One region of the Mesorhizobium sp. WSM4989 genome, then DNA from elsewhere that is predicted to be linked to it. Evidence: predicted binding sites of a transcription regulator. Region 1 holds the regulator's gene; the other holds the start of a gene.
What was found. The regulator LexA, encoded in region 1, represses DNA repair genes until DNA is damaged. The targets are predictions, from matches to a motif close to TGTTCNNNNTGTGTTCNG.

Region 1 (5,063 bases):
GACCACATCAGAAGCACCGTCGGCGGACCCGAAGGCGAGATTGCCGCCGCACTGATCGTCGGCGTGCGCGCCGGCATTCCCGAGGACATCAACGAGGCGATGCGGCGGACCGGCATCTATCACATCATCTCGATTTCGGGCCTGCACATGGCGCTGGTCGCCGGCACGGTCATGCTTCTGCTGCGCGGCGCCTTTGCGCTGTTCCCGGATTTTTCGTCACGCCGGCCGGTGAAGAAATATGCCGCGACAATCGCGCTTATGTCGATCGCCGCCTATCTCGTCATCTCCGGCGTGGTGGTCGCCGCCGAGCGAAGCTTCATCATGCTGGCCGTCATGCTGATCGCCGTGCTTTTCGACCGCGCCGCGCTGACGATGCGCAACTTGGCGATCTCGGCCATCGCCGTCATCCTGGTGTCGCCGCATGAAGTGGTTGGCCCGAGCTTTCAGATGTCGTTCGCGGCAACCGCCGCCCTTGTCGGCGCCTATGCCGGCTGGTCCGACTACCGCGCCGGCACGGTGAGAGCGCCGCCGGACAAGCGTTCGTTCCTGCGGTTCATGTCGCACAAACTGGCAGTCGGAGCAGGTGGCGCCGCAATGACGTCGATCATTGCCGGAAGTGCCACGGCGCTGTTTGCCATCTGGCATTTCCAGCGCGTCTCGCCGCTCAGCCTGCTGGCCAATCTCGCGATCATGCCGATCGTCACGATCGTGATGTTTCTCGCCGTCGCCAGCGCGGTCATGATGCCGTTCGGCTTCGACGGGCCCTTCCTCTATTTGATGGGCAAGGGCCTGGCGGCGATGATCGCGATCTCGGCGTGGATTTCGGAGTGGTCGCCGGTCGATGCCGTGGGCCTGATCTCGATCCATTCGGTGCTGCTGGCGACGATCGCGCTCGTCATCGCCACGATGGCGACTACCTGGCTCAGGCTGGCCGCAATTCCTTTCGCTGCCGCGGCCGTGATGATCATCCCGCAGGTGCGCACGCCGGACCTGCTGATCTCGGAGGACGCGCATCTGGTGGCGATTCCGATCGGCGGCGGCGAACTCGCCATCAATCGCGCCCGCTCCAACGAGTTCACCACCGATAACTGGAAACGTGCGCTCAAGGCCGAAACGATCGTGCCGCCGGAGACATTCGCCAAGGGCACGCTGGACTTGGCCGATCCGGTCGACCTGCCGCCTGGATCGCCCTTTTACTGCACGGGCGATCTCTGCATTGGCCGGCATCCATCAGGCGCGATCGTCGCGCTCGCCGAGAACCGCGAAGCTGCCCGGCCTGCCTGCGACTTCGCAGACCTCATCGTCATCAACGACGCCACGGCCTACAATCCCTGCCACGATCCACGTATCCTCGTCGTCACCAAGCGGCAGCTCGCGCGCGACGGCAGTGCCGCCGTCTTCTTCGATCCGCAATCGGCGACGGCGCGAGCAACCATTCAATACGCCGTCGAAAAACCGTACCGCCCTTGGCACGAACAGCGGCGCTACTCGCGTGAGGCGAGGGGGTTGGCGCCTTACAAGAAGCCCGAGAAGCCGGAGGCCAAGCCACAGCCCCCTCAGTAGCGGCGGATGAGCCCGACGAGCTTGCCCTGAACCTTGACGCGATCGGGACCGAAGATGCGCGTCTCATAGGCCGGATTGGCAGCCTCGAGCGCGATGGAGGCGCCCTTGCGGCGGAAGCGCTTCAGCGTCGCCTCCTCGTCATCGACCAGCGCCACGACGATCTCCCCGGGGCTCGCAGTGCTGGCGTTGCGGATGATGACCGTGTCGCCGTCGAAGATGCCGGCCTCGATCATCGAATCGCCTTTGACCTCGAGCGCGTAGTGCTCGCCGCCCGCGATCATGTCCGGCGGCACTGTGATCGAATGCGTCTGGTGCTGGATGGCGTCGATCGGCACGCCGGCGGCAATGCGACCCATCACCGGGATGGAGACGGCTGAAACGGCGTCGTCGTCATTGCTGGGCGTCGGCGTGCGGGCGGGCGCCGCGGGTTTGATCTGGCGGCCGAGATTGCCTTGGCCGCCCTGGATGACGCTCGGCGAGAACTTCTTCGCCGCATTGAGGCCGGGCGCGATCGAGTCAGGTAGGCGCAGCACTTCAAGGGCACGCGCCCGGTTCGGAAGCCGGCGAATGAAACCGCGCTCCTCCAGCGCCGTGATCAGGCGGTGGATGCCCGATTTCGAGGCAAGGTCGAGCGCTTCCTTCATCTCATCGAAAGACGGCGGAATGCCGCTTTCCTTGAGCCGTTCATGGATGAACATCAGCAGTTCATGTTGTTTGCGCGTCAGCATGGCGGCCCCCATGGGTTCTGAAACCAGAATCAGAAAAACAAACCCAGAACAAACACTATCTGTTCCAGTTGTGTTCCGCAACCGTTTAAAGTTTAGTGAATGTGTTGACGTTTTGTTCAGCGTAACATCAGAACGGTGCATTCCTCGCCGGCTTCAGCCGCCGGTGCGAAGGGTTGGCGCACGATCAGGCCATTGGCATCGGCGAGCATCCTCAACATCGAGGAATCCTGGGTGCCGAACGGTGTTGCGATCAACCCCCCCGCATCTTCGCGGACCACGGCGCGCACATAGTCCTGCCTGAGATCGTTGGCGTGCATTGCGACGCCTAACCGGGCCGTGCGGATTTCCTGACGGCAGGACCGGCCGCCCAGCCGCGCCAGAAGCGGCTTCAGGAACAGCTGCGAGCAGACCAGGCTTGCGACCGGATTGCCGGGCAGGCCGATGCAGCGAATGTCGCCGAGCCGGCCAAACATCAGCGGCTTGCCGGGACGCATGGCGATCTTCCAGAAGTCGAGCTGCATGCCTTCGCCGGTCAGCACGTCATGGATCAAGTCGTGGTCGCCGACGGAGGCGCCGCCAAGCGTGACGATGACGTCGGCGCCGGCCTTGACCGCCTTCTTGACCAGGGCCGCGATCGCGTCCTTGCGGTCGGCGGCAATGCCGAGGTCGAGCGCGCGCGCGCCGACCGACTGGGCCGTAGCTGTGACGCCACAGGCATTCGACGAGATGATCTGGTCGGGGCCGAGCGCGCTGCCCGGCGGCAGCAATTCATCGCCGGTGGCGATGATGGCGAGCAGCGGCTGCCGCACCACGTTGAGACTCGGATGGTTGGCCGATGCCGCCAGCGAAAGCGCCGCCGGATCGAGCTGGCGGCCTTTTTCGAGGAGCAGGTCGCCCGCGCAGAAGTCGAGGCCGCGGCGACGGACGTTTCGTCCCTCCACGGTCGGCTCGGTCACTTCGATGCCGCCGCCGCCGAGATCGCGGACATTCTCCTGGATAACGATGGTATCGGCGCCTTCGGGGAGCGGCGCGCCGGTGAAGATGCGCACGGCCTCGCCCTTGCCGACAGAGCCGGTGAAGCCACGCCCGGCGGGCGCCATGCCGATCACGGAGAGCCGCGCCGGCGCCGAGGCTACGTCGGCGGCCCGCACGGCATAGCCGTCCATCGCCGACGCATTGAAGGGCGGCTGGGTGCGCAGAGCCACCACGGGGTCGGCCAGCACCCGGCCGGACGCGTCGGCCAGCGGCACGCTTTCGCCTGGCAGCGCGGTCGCGCCGTCCAACAGGCGTTGGAGCGCCTCGGCGACCGGAAGCAAAGCCATGCTAAGGACCTACCTTGTAGTCGCCCGACTTGCCGCCGGTTTTCTCGACCAGCCTGATGCCGGAAATCGCCATGGCGCGGTCCGCTGCCTTGGCCATGTCGTAGATGGTGAGGCAGGCAACCGACGCCGCGGTCAGCGCCTCCATTTCGACCCCGGTCTTGCCGGTAACCCTGGCAAGCGCGGTGACCCTCAGGCCGGGAAGCGCGCGATCGGGCTCGATCTCGACGGCAACCTTGGTGAGAAGGAGGGGATGGCAAAGCGGGATGAGCTCATGCGTCTTCTTGGCCGCCATGATGCCGGCGAGGCGCGCCGTGCCAAGCACGTCGCCTTTCTTGGCGTCGCCGGCCAGGATCATCTCCAGCGTTTCCGGCTGCATGGTGACATACCCTTCGGCGATGGCCGTGCGCGTCGTCTCGGCCTTGCCGCCGACATCGACCATGTTGGCTTCGCCCTTGGCGCCGAGATGCGTAAGCGCGGGCATCCTCAAACGGCCTCGGCCGGCGCCTTGCCCGTCAGCAGAAGGGCGGTCGCGGCGGCCACGTCGGCCTGCCGCATCAGGCTTTCGCCAACGAGGAAGGTGCCGATCTTGCTCTTTTCCAGCCGGCGGCAGTCCTGATGGGTGAAGATGCCGCTCTCGCTGACCAGCAGCCGGTCGTCCGGGACCATGGCGGCAAGCCTCTCGGAAACGTGGAGGCTGGTTTCGAAGGTTCTCAAATCGCGGTTGTTGATGCCGATCAGCCGCGACGAGAGGCGAAGCGCGCGTTCCATCTCCTGTTCGTCATGCACCTCGACCAGCGCGTCCATGCCGAGATCGAAGGCCGTGACTTCCAATTCACTGGCCAAGGCGTCGTCGACGCTCGCCATGATGATGAGGATCGCGTCCGCGCCCCAGGCGCGGGCTTCATGAACCTGATACGGGTCGAAGAGGAAATCCTTGCGCAGGGCGGGCAGGCCAACGGCGGCGCGCGCTGCGGTCAGAAAGCCGGGCGCGCCCTGGAAGGACGGTGCGTCGGTCAGCACCGAAAGACAGGCAGCACCGCCTTGCTGATAGGCCCTGGCGAGCGCCGGCGGGTCGAAGTCGGCGCGGATCAAGCCCCTGGAAGGGCTGGCCTTCTTGATCTCCGCAATCAGCGCGAAGCCGCCGGCCTTCCGCTTGGCCTCAAGCGCCGCAAGGAAGCTGCGCGGGGGTTCCGCATCCTTGGCCTTCGCCTTGACCTCGGCAAGCGGCGCGCTGAGCTTTGCGGCGGCGATCTCATCGCGCTTGTAGGCTTCTATCTTGCGCAGGATATCGGACAAAATTCTAACCGTTCGAAATCTCGATGAGCTTGTCGAGCACCGCGAGCGCCCGGCCGCTGTCGATGGCCTGCGCTGCTGCCTCGATGCCATCGCCGAGCGTCGTCGCCTTGCCGGCCACCACCAGCCCGGCGCCGGCATTCATCAGCACGGTGTC
Region 2 (5,063 bases), on a different contig from region 1:
ATGTGGAAGATGCGCCAGCTGGCCATCGCCCAGAAGGAGCTCAGCATCATTGCCGCGACCGACAGCCTGACGGCGGTCTTCAACCGCGGCGCTTTCTCGATGCTGGTCGAGGCCTATCTCGACAAGGCTCGCAGCCATGCGGTCGCCGAAGCCGGCGCGCTGCTGATCGTCGATGCCGACCATTTCAAGTCGATCAACGACCGGCTCGGCCACGATTGCGGCGACCAGGCGCTGAAGCTGATCGCGAGCACGATCCGGAGCCAGCTCCACGGCGCCGACATCGTCGGACGCATCGGCGGCGAGGAATTCGCGGTCTTCCTTCCGGGCGCCGACGCGACGCGCTCCTTCCTGGTCGCCGAGTCGATCAGACTGCGTATCCGCGAGGCCGAGTTCGCGCCGGGCGGGCAGCCGTGCCCGCTTTCGGTCAGCATCGGCGGCGTCGCGTTCAGCGGGCCCACCACCTATCACCACATGTTTCGGGTCGCGGACAGGCATCTTTACAAGGCGAAGTCGAACGGACGCGACCAGGTGAGCTTCGAAAGCCCGCGCAGCAGGCTATCCGGCGAGGCCGCCGGCACGTTCCACTGAACGAACCCGCGCAGCAGGGAACGGAGCGCCCTCACCAGCGGTGGGGCTGAGTAGGAGTGTCGTCCCGCCTTTGGGTAGGCGTCTATTTCCACATGCCGCGCATGCGCGCGCCGAGATCGACCTTGACGCCCGGCTTTTGGCGCGGGTCGTCCGTGATCGCCGCGCTCGCCCAGGATGACTGTTCGAAAGCCGAAAGCATCGAGGCCGGGATAAAGCGGGTGCGCGAGGCATAGACGTGACGGTCGCCGCGGGCCGGCTGATTGTGCGGATAAAAGCGCTGCGGCACCACCAGGTGCAGGCTGTCCTTGGCGCGCGTCATCGCCACATAGAGCAGCCGCCGCTCCTCCTCGATATCCTCCTTGGTACCGACGCCGAGATCGGCCGGGATGCAGCCGTCGACCGTGTTGAGCACGAAGACGTTCTTCCACTCCTGGCCCTTGGCCGAATGGATCGTGGACAGGATCAGGTAATCCTCGTCGCGATGCGGCGGGCCGGCCTGGTCGCTGGTGGCGTCGGGCGGGTCGAGCGTCAGCTCGGTCAGGAAACGCTCGCGCGAGGGATAGCCCGACGCGATCTGCTCGAGCTGCAACAGGTCGGCCCGGCGCGTGATCGCGTCCTCGTGGATGCGCTCCAGATGCGGCTCGTACCAGAGCCTGACCCGCTCGAGGTCGGCCGGCCATTTGGCGCCGGCGCGCAGCCCGCTGTAGATGTCGAGGAAGACCGGCCAGTCTTCGGCCGCGCGCTGCGGCGGCCGGAAGCGTGCAAGGCCGAGCGTCTCGTCGAGCGACGTCGCCATCGCCTCGACGATCTGTGAGGCGGCCGAAGGCCCGATGCCGGGCATCAACTGCAGCACCCGGAAGCCGGCGATCCTGTCGCGCGGGTTCTCGGCAAAGCGCAGCATCGCCAGCATGTCTTTCACATGCGCGGCATCGAGGAATTTCAGCCCGCCGAATTTGACGAAGGGGATGTTGCGCCGCGTGAGCTCCACCTCCAGCGGCCCGCTGTGATGCGAGGCGCGGAACAGCACGGCTTGCGCCTTGAGCGCCGTGCCGGCCTCGCGCTCGGCAAGGATCGCCTGGCAGACATAATTGGCCTGCTCAGCCTCGTCGCGCACGCTTACCAGTTGCGGCCTGTGCGACGACCGGCGTTCGGTCCAGAGATTCTTGGTGAAACGCTCGCTTGCCTCGCCGATTACTTTGTTGGCGGCGGCTAGGATCGGCTCGGTCGAGCGGTAATTGCGCTCCAGCATGACGATCTCGGTGCCTTGCGCGAACTGTTTTGGGAAATCGAGAATGTTGCGCACTTCCGCGGCCCGGAAGGAATATATCGACTGTGCGTCATCGCCCACCACGGTCAAGCCCGCGCCGTCCGGCTTCAGCGCCAACAGAATAGAGGCCTGCAGCCGGTTGGTGTCCTGGTATTCGTCGACCAGCACGTGGTCGAAGCGGGAGCCAAGGTGAGCGGCGATCTCCGGCTCGGCCGCCATCTGCGCCCAGTAGAGCAAAAGGTCGTCGTAATCGAGCACGTTCTGCGCCTGCTTGGCCTCGACATATGCCGCGAACAGCTCCTTCAGCTGTTCCGCCCATCCTGAGCACCAGGGAAAGGCCGAGCCCAGCACCTCGCCGAGCGGCGCCTGGGCGTTCACCGCCCGCGAATAGATCTGCAGGCAGGTGGCTTTGGTCGGAAAACGGCTTTCGGTCTTGGAAAAACCGAGCTCGTGCCGGGCAAGGTTCATCAGGTCGGCCGAATCCTCGCGATCGTGGATGGTGAAAGCCGGATCGAGGCCGATCTGCTCGGCATAGTCGCGCAAGAGTCTGGCGCCGATACCGTGGAAAGTACCGGCCCAGGATAGCGCATCGGCGATGATCGCGGCATCGCGGCCCAGCACCTCGCCGGCGATGCGCTCGACGCGCTTCGCCATTTCAGCCGCGGCGCGGCGCGAAAAGGTCATCAAAAGGATGCGGCGCGGATCGGCGCCCTTGACGATGAGGTGCGCCACGCGATGCGCCAGCGTGCTGGTCTTGCCGGAGCCGGCCCCGGCGATCACCAGCAGCGGCGCGGCCACCTTGCCGTCGCCATGCACCACCGCCAGCCGCTGCTCGTCGTTCAGCCGGGCAAGATAGGCAGGAGTTTCGAAGGACGAATCACGGGCGGCGATGTTCATCGCCCATCAAGCATCGTTTCCGCTTTGTTCGCAATACAGCTAATCTCGCCCAAAGGCGGCCAAGTGGGGGGCGATGCCCGGCAGGGCAGAGGGGACGCTGTACGCGCCGGCATGTGCTGGATAGGCCGGCCATCTTCCCAACAAGCGCGAGAACGGCCGATCTACCTTTTCGGCTCGACGCCCATCGCCGCCGACTGGCGCCGCAGCGACCGCCGATCGTCCGGCGGCGCGAGATCGCCGGACGCCTCCTCGATGATCCTCATCGTGACGCGATAGGCCGTGTAGCCGAACAGGCCGACGAGCAGCAGACGGATCATGACATCTCCTCGTGAGTTAACGAGGTTCAACCGGAGACAGGCGCGTTGGTTCCCGCCGGACGGCGCAACCAAACCGCCGCCGCCTCGTTTGCTTCGAAGAAAGGGGCGAACGAGAGGAGGTCGTCATGAAGAAACTTCCTGTGCTGCTGGCTCTCGCGGCAGGGCTCGGGCTCGCCGCCTGCGACAACAGCGTACAGCCCACCAAGGCGCCAAGCGACACCGTCGACAAAAACCCGCAGGTCGACAAGAACCCGGTGCCGCAATCGACCACCGGCGGCGACCAGCCCGGCACGCCGCCGAAGCAATGAGAGCGGACGATGTTGTCGGGAGACGAAGCGGCGGCGCCGCAGAAGAAGGCCGGCGCTGCTTGGGAGGAAGCTGGAAAGCGCCGGCCAAGCGGGAAAATCAGGCCCGCCGCAGGATCAAAGATAGCTGAGTCTCTCCGCCGCGTCATGGGGCGATCGCGCTAGCCGGCTACAGGTATCCGTCCAAACGCTTTGTCGGCCTTCAAAGATCGGAGAATCTCAGGGGTGTGTTTGCGTCGCTTGCGCCGCCGCGTCACGCCATCGCGGCGCGCGCCAGCGGCACGTTGGCGATCTCCAGGTCCAACTGGCGCTGCGTCAGCGCCGCTTCGGCCATGATCCACTGCTTGAACAGCTCCACCTTGCGGGCGCCGAGCGCCTTGATGGGGCTGACGAAATACCAGCCGGCGGTGTTGGGATGGTGGACCGCGAAGGGGGCGACCAGCCGCTCGGCTCGGATGTCGCTTGCCATATAGGCGCGGTTGGCAACGGCAAAGCCCATGCCGGCATTGGCCGCCTCGTAGGACATCATGCAGGAATCGAAATAGATGCTCTTGGTCTCGCCAAGCACGAAACTCGCGCCGGCAAAAGCCAGCCACGACTGCCAGTTCTGGGTGCAGGTGTCGGAGTGGAGCAGGGTGAAGTGCCTGAGGTCCTCCGGCGTCACCTTGGACAGCGGCTTGTCGCCCAGCACCTCGCGGAACAGCTTGCGGCTGCACACCGGCGTCAGGTCCTCCTTGAACAGCAGCACGGAGTTGAGGCCGGGGAAATTGCCGTCGCCATAGCGGATCTCGAGATCGTATTCGGAGGTCGCGAATTCATGCGTGGCATAGGAAGTCGAGACCCGCATCTCGATATCCGGATACTGCCGCTGGAAGGTGGCAAGCCGCGGAAACAGCCAGCGCGCCGCGAAGGTCGGCAAGACGCAGATCTTCAGCACATGCGCCTGGGATTGGCCGGTCGCCTCCATGCTGGCAGCCACGATCCGCTCCAGCGCCTCGCGCACGCGCGCCACGTAGGTCTCGCCTTCCGGCGTCAGCGACACCGCGTTGCCGCCGCGCTGGAAGATCTTGAAGCGCAGCTGGTCCTCCAGGCTCTTCACCCGCTGGCTGACGGCTGAGGCGGTAATGAACTGCTCTTCGCCCGCGCGCGTGAAGTTGCGGTGCCTGGCGGCGCTCTCCACGATTTTCAGCGAGTTTAAGTTGACCTGGCTGAGCAGACGCACGGGGTTCGACCTTTAGCTATGCTTAAAGTAGCACCAGCATTCCTAAATTTACAGGGGCGGGTGCTCAATCGACTGTTTACCAAGTGTTGCCCCCACCTTGGAGAAGTAGAATGAACGCCCATACAATCCCCGAACTGCGCTATGCGATGAGCCGTGAAGCCATCATCGGTCATGATACGGCGTGGAAAGTGTCGAGCTTCGGCGTCGCCCAGTATCTTCACGGCTACGACCCGCAACTGCTCGCCGCGATCGAGGAGGCGGCGCTCAAGCTCAAGGCCAGCCACGCCGTGCACAAGCATCTCGACCTCACCTTCATCACCGGCGCGGACCGCTACATTCCCGAGATCAAGGAACTGCTCAACGACAAGCTGCGGCTGGAACGGCTGTCCGACATGATGGGCACCAAGCTCGAACCCTATCCGCTGTCTATCGTCGGCTCGACCGTCACCTTCATGAACCCCAAGGAC

Region 2: P9217_RS02915 (ATP-dependent helicase) is a predicted target of LexA. The motif match lies at 2,767-2,784, and genes of this name have one in related genera.

What each region holds. Positions count from the first base shown of each region.
Region 1 is NZ_JARTVN010000002.1:1,944,600-1,949,662, forward strand. Features, by position in the region: gene P9217_RS22160 (ComEC/Rec2 family competence protein) at 1-1,563, shown strand, start outside; gene lexA (transcriptional repressor LexA) at 1,557-2,291, opposite strand; gene glp (gephyrin-like molybdotransferase Glp) at 2,408-3,613, opposite strand; gene moaC (cyclic pyranopterin monophosphate synthase MoaC) at 3,615-4,094, opposite strand; gene trpC (indole-3-glycerol phosphate synthase TrpC) at 4,097-4,912, opposite strand; gene trpD (anthranilate phosphoribosyltransferase) at 4,914-5,063, opposite strand, start outside.
Region 2 is NZ_JARTVN010000001.1:560,738-565,800, reverse strand. Features, by position in the region: gene P9217_RS02920 (GGDEF domain-containing protein) at 1-588, shown strand, start outside; gene P9217_RS02915 (ATP-dependent helicase) at 671-2,752, opposite strand; gene P9217_RS02910 (hypothetical protein) at 2,914-3,069, opposite strand; gene P9217_RS02905 (hypothetical protein) at 3,195-3,377, shown strand; gene P9217_RS02900 (LysR substrate-binding domain-containing protein) at 3,628-4,596, opposite strand; gene P9217_RS02895 (hypothetical protein) at 4,707-5,063, shown strand, end outside.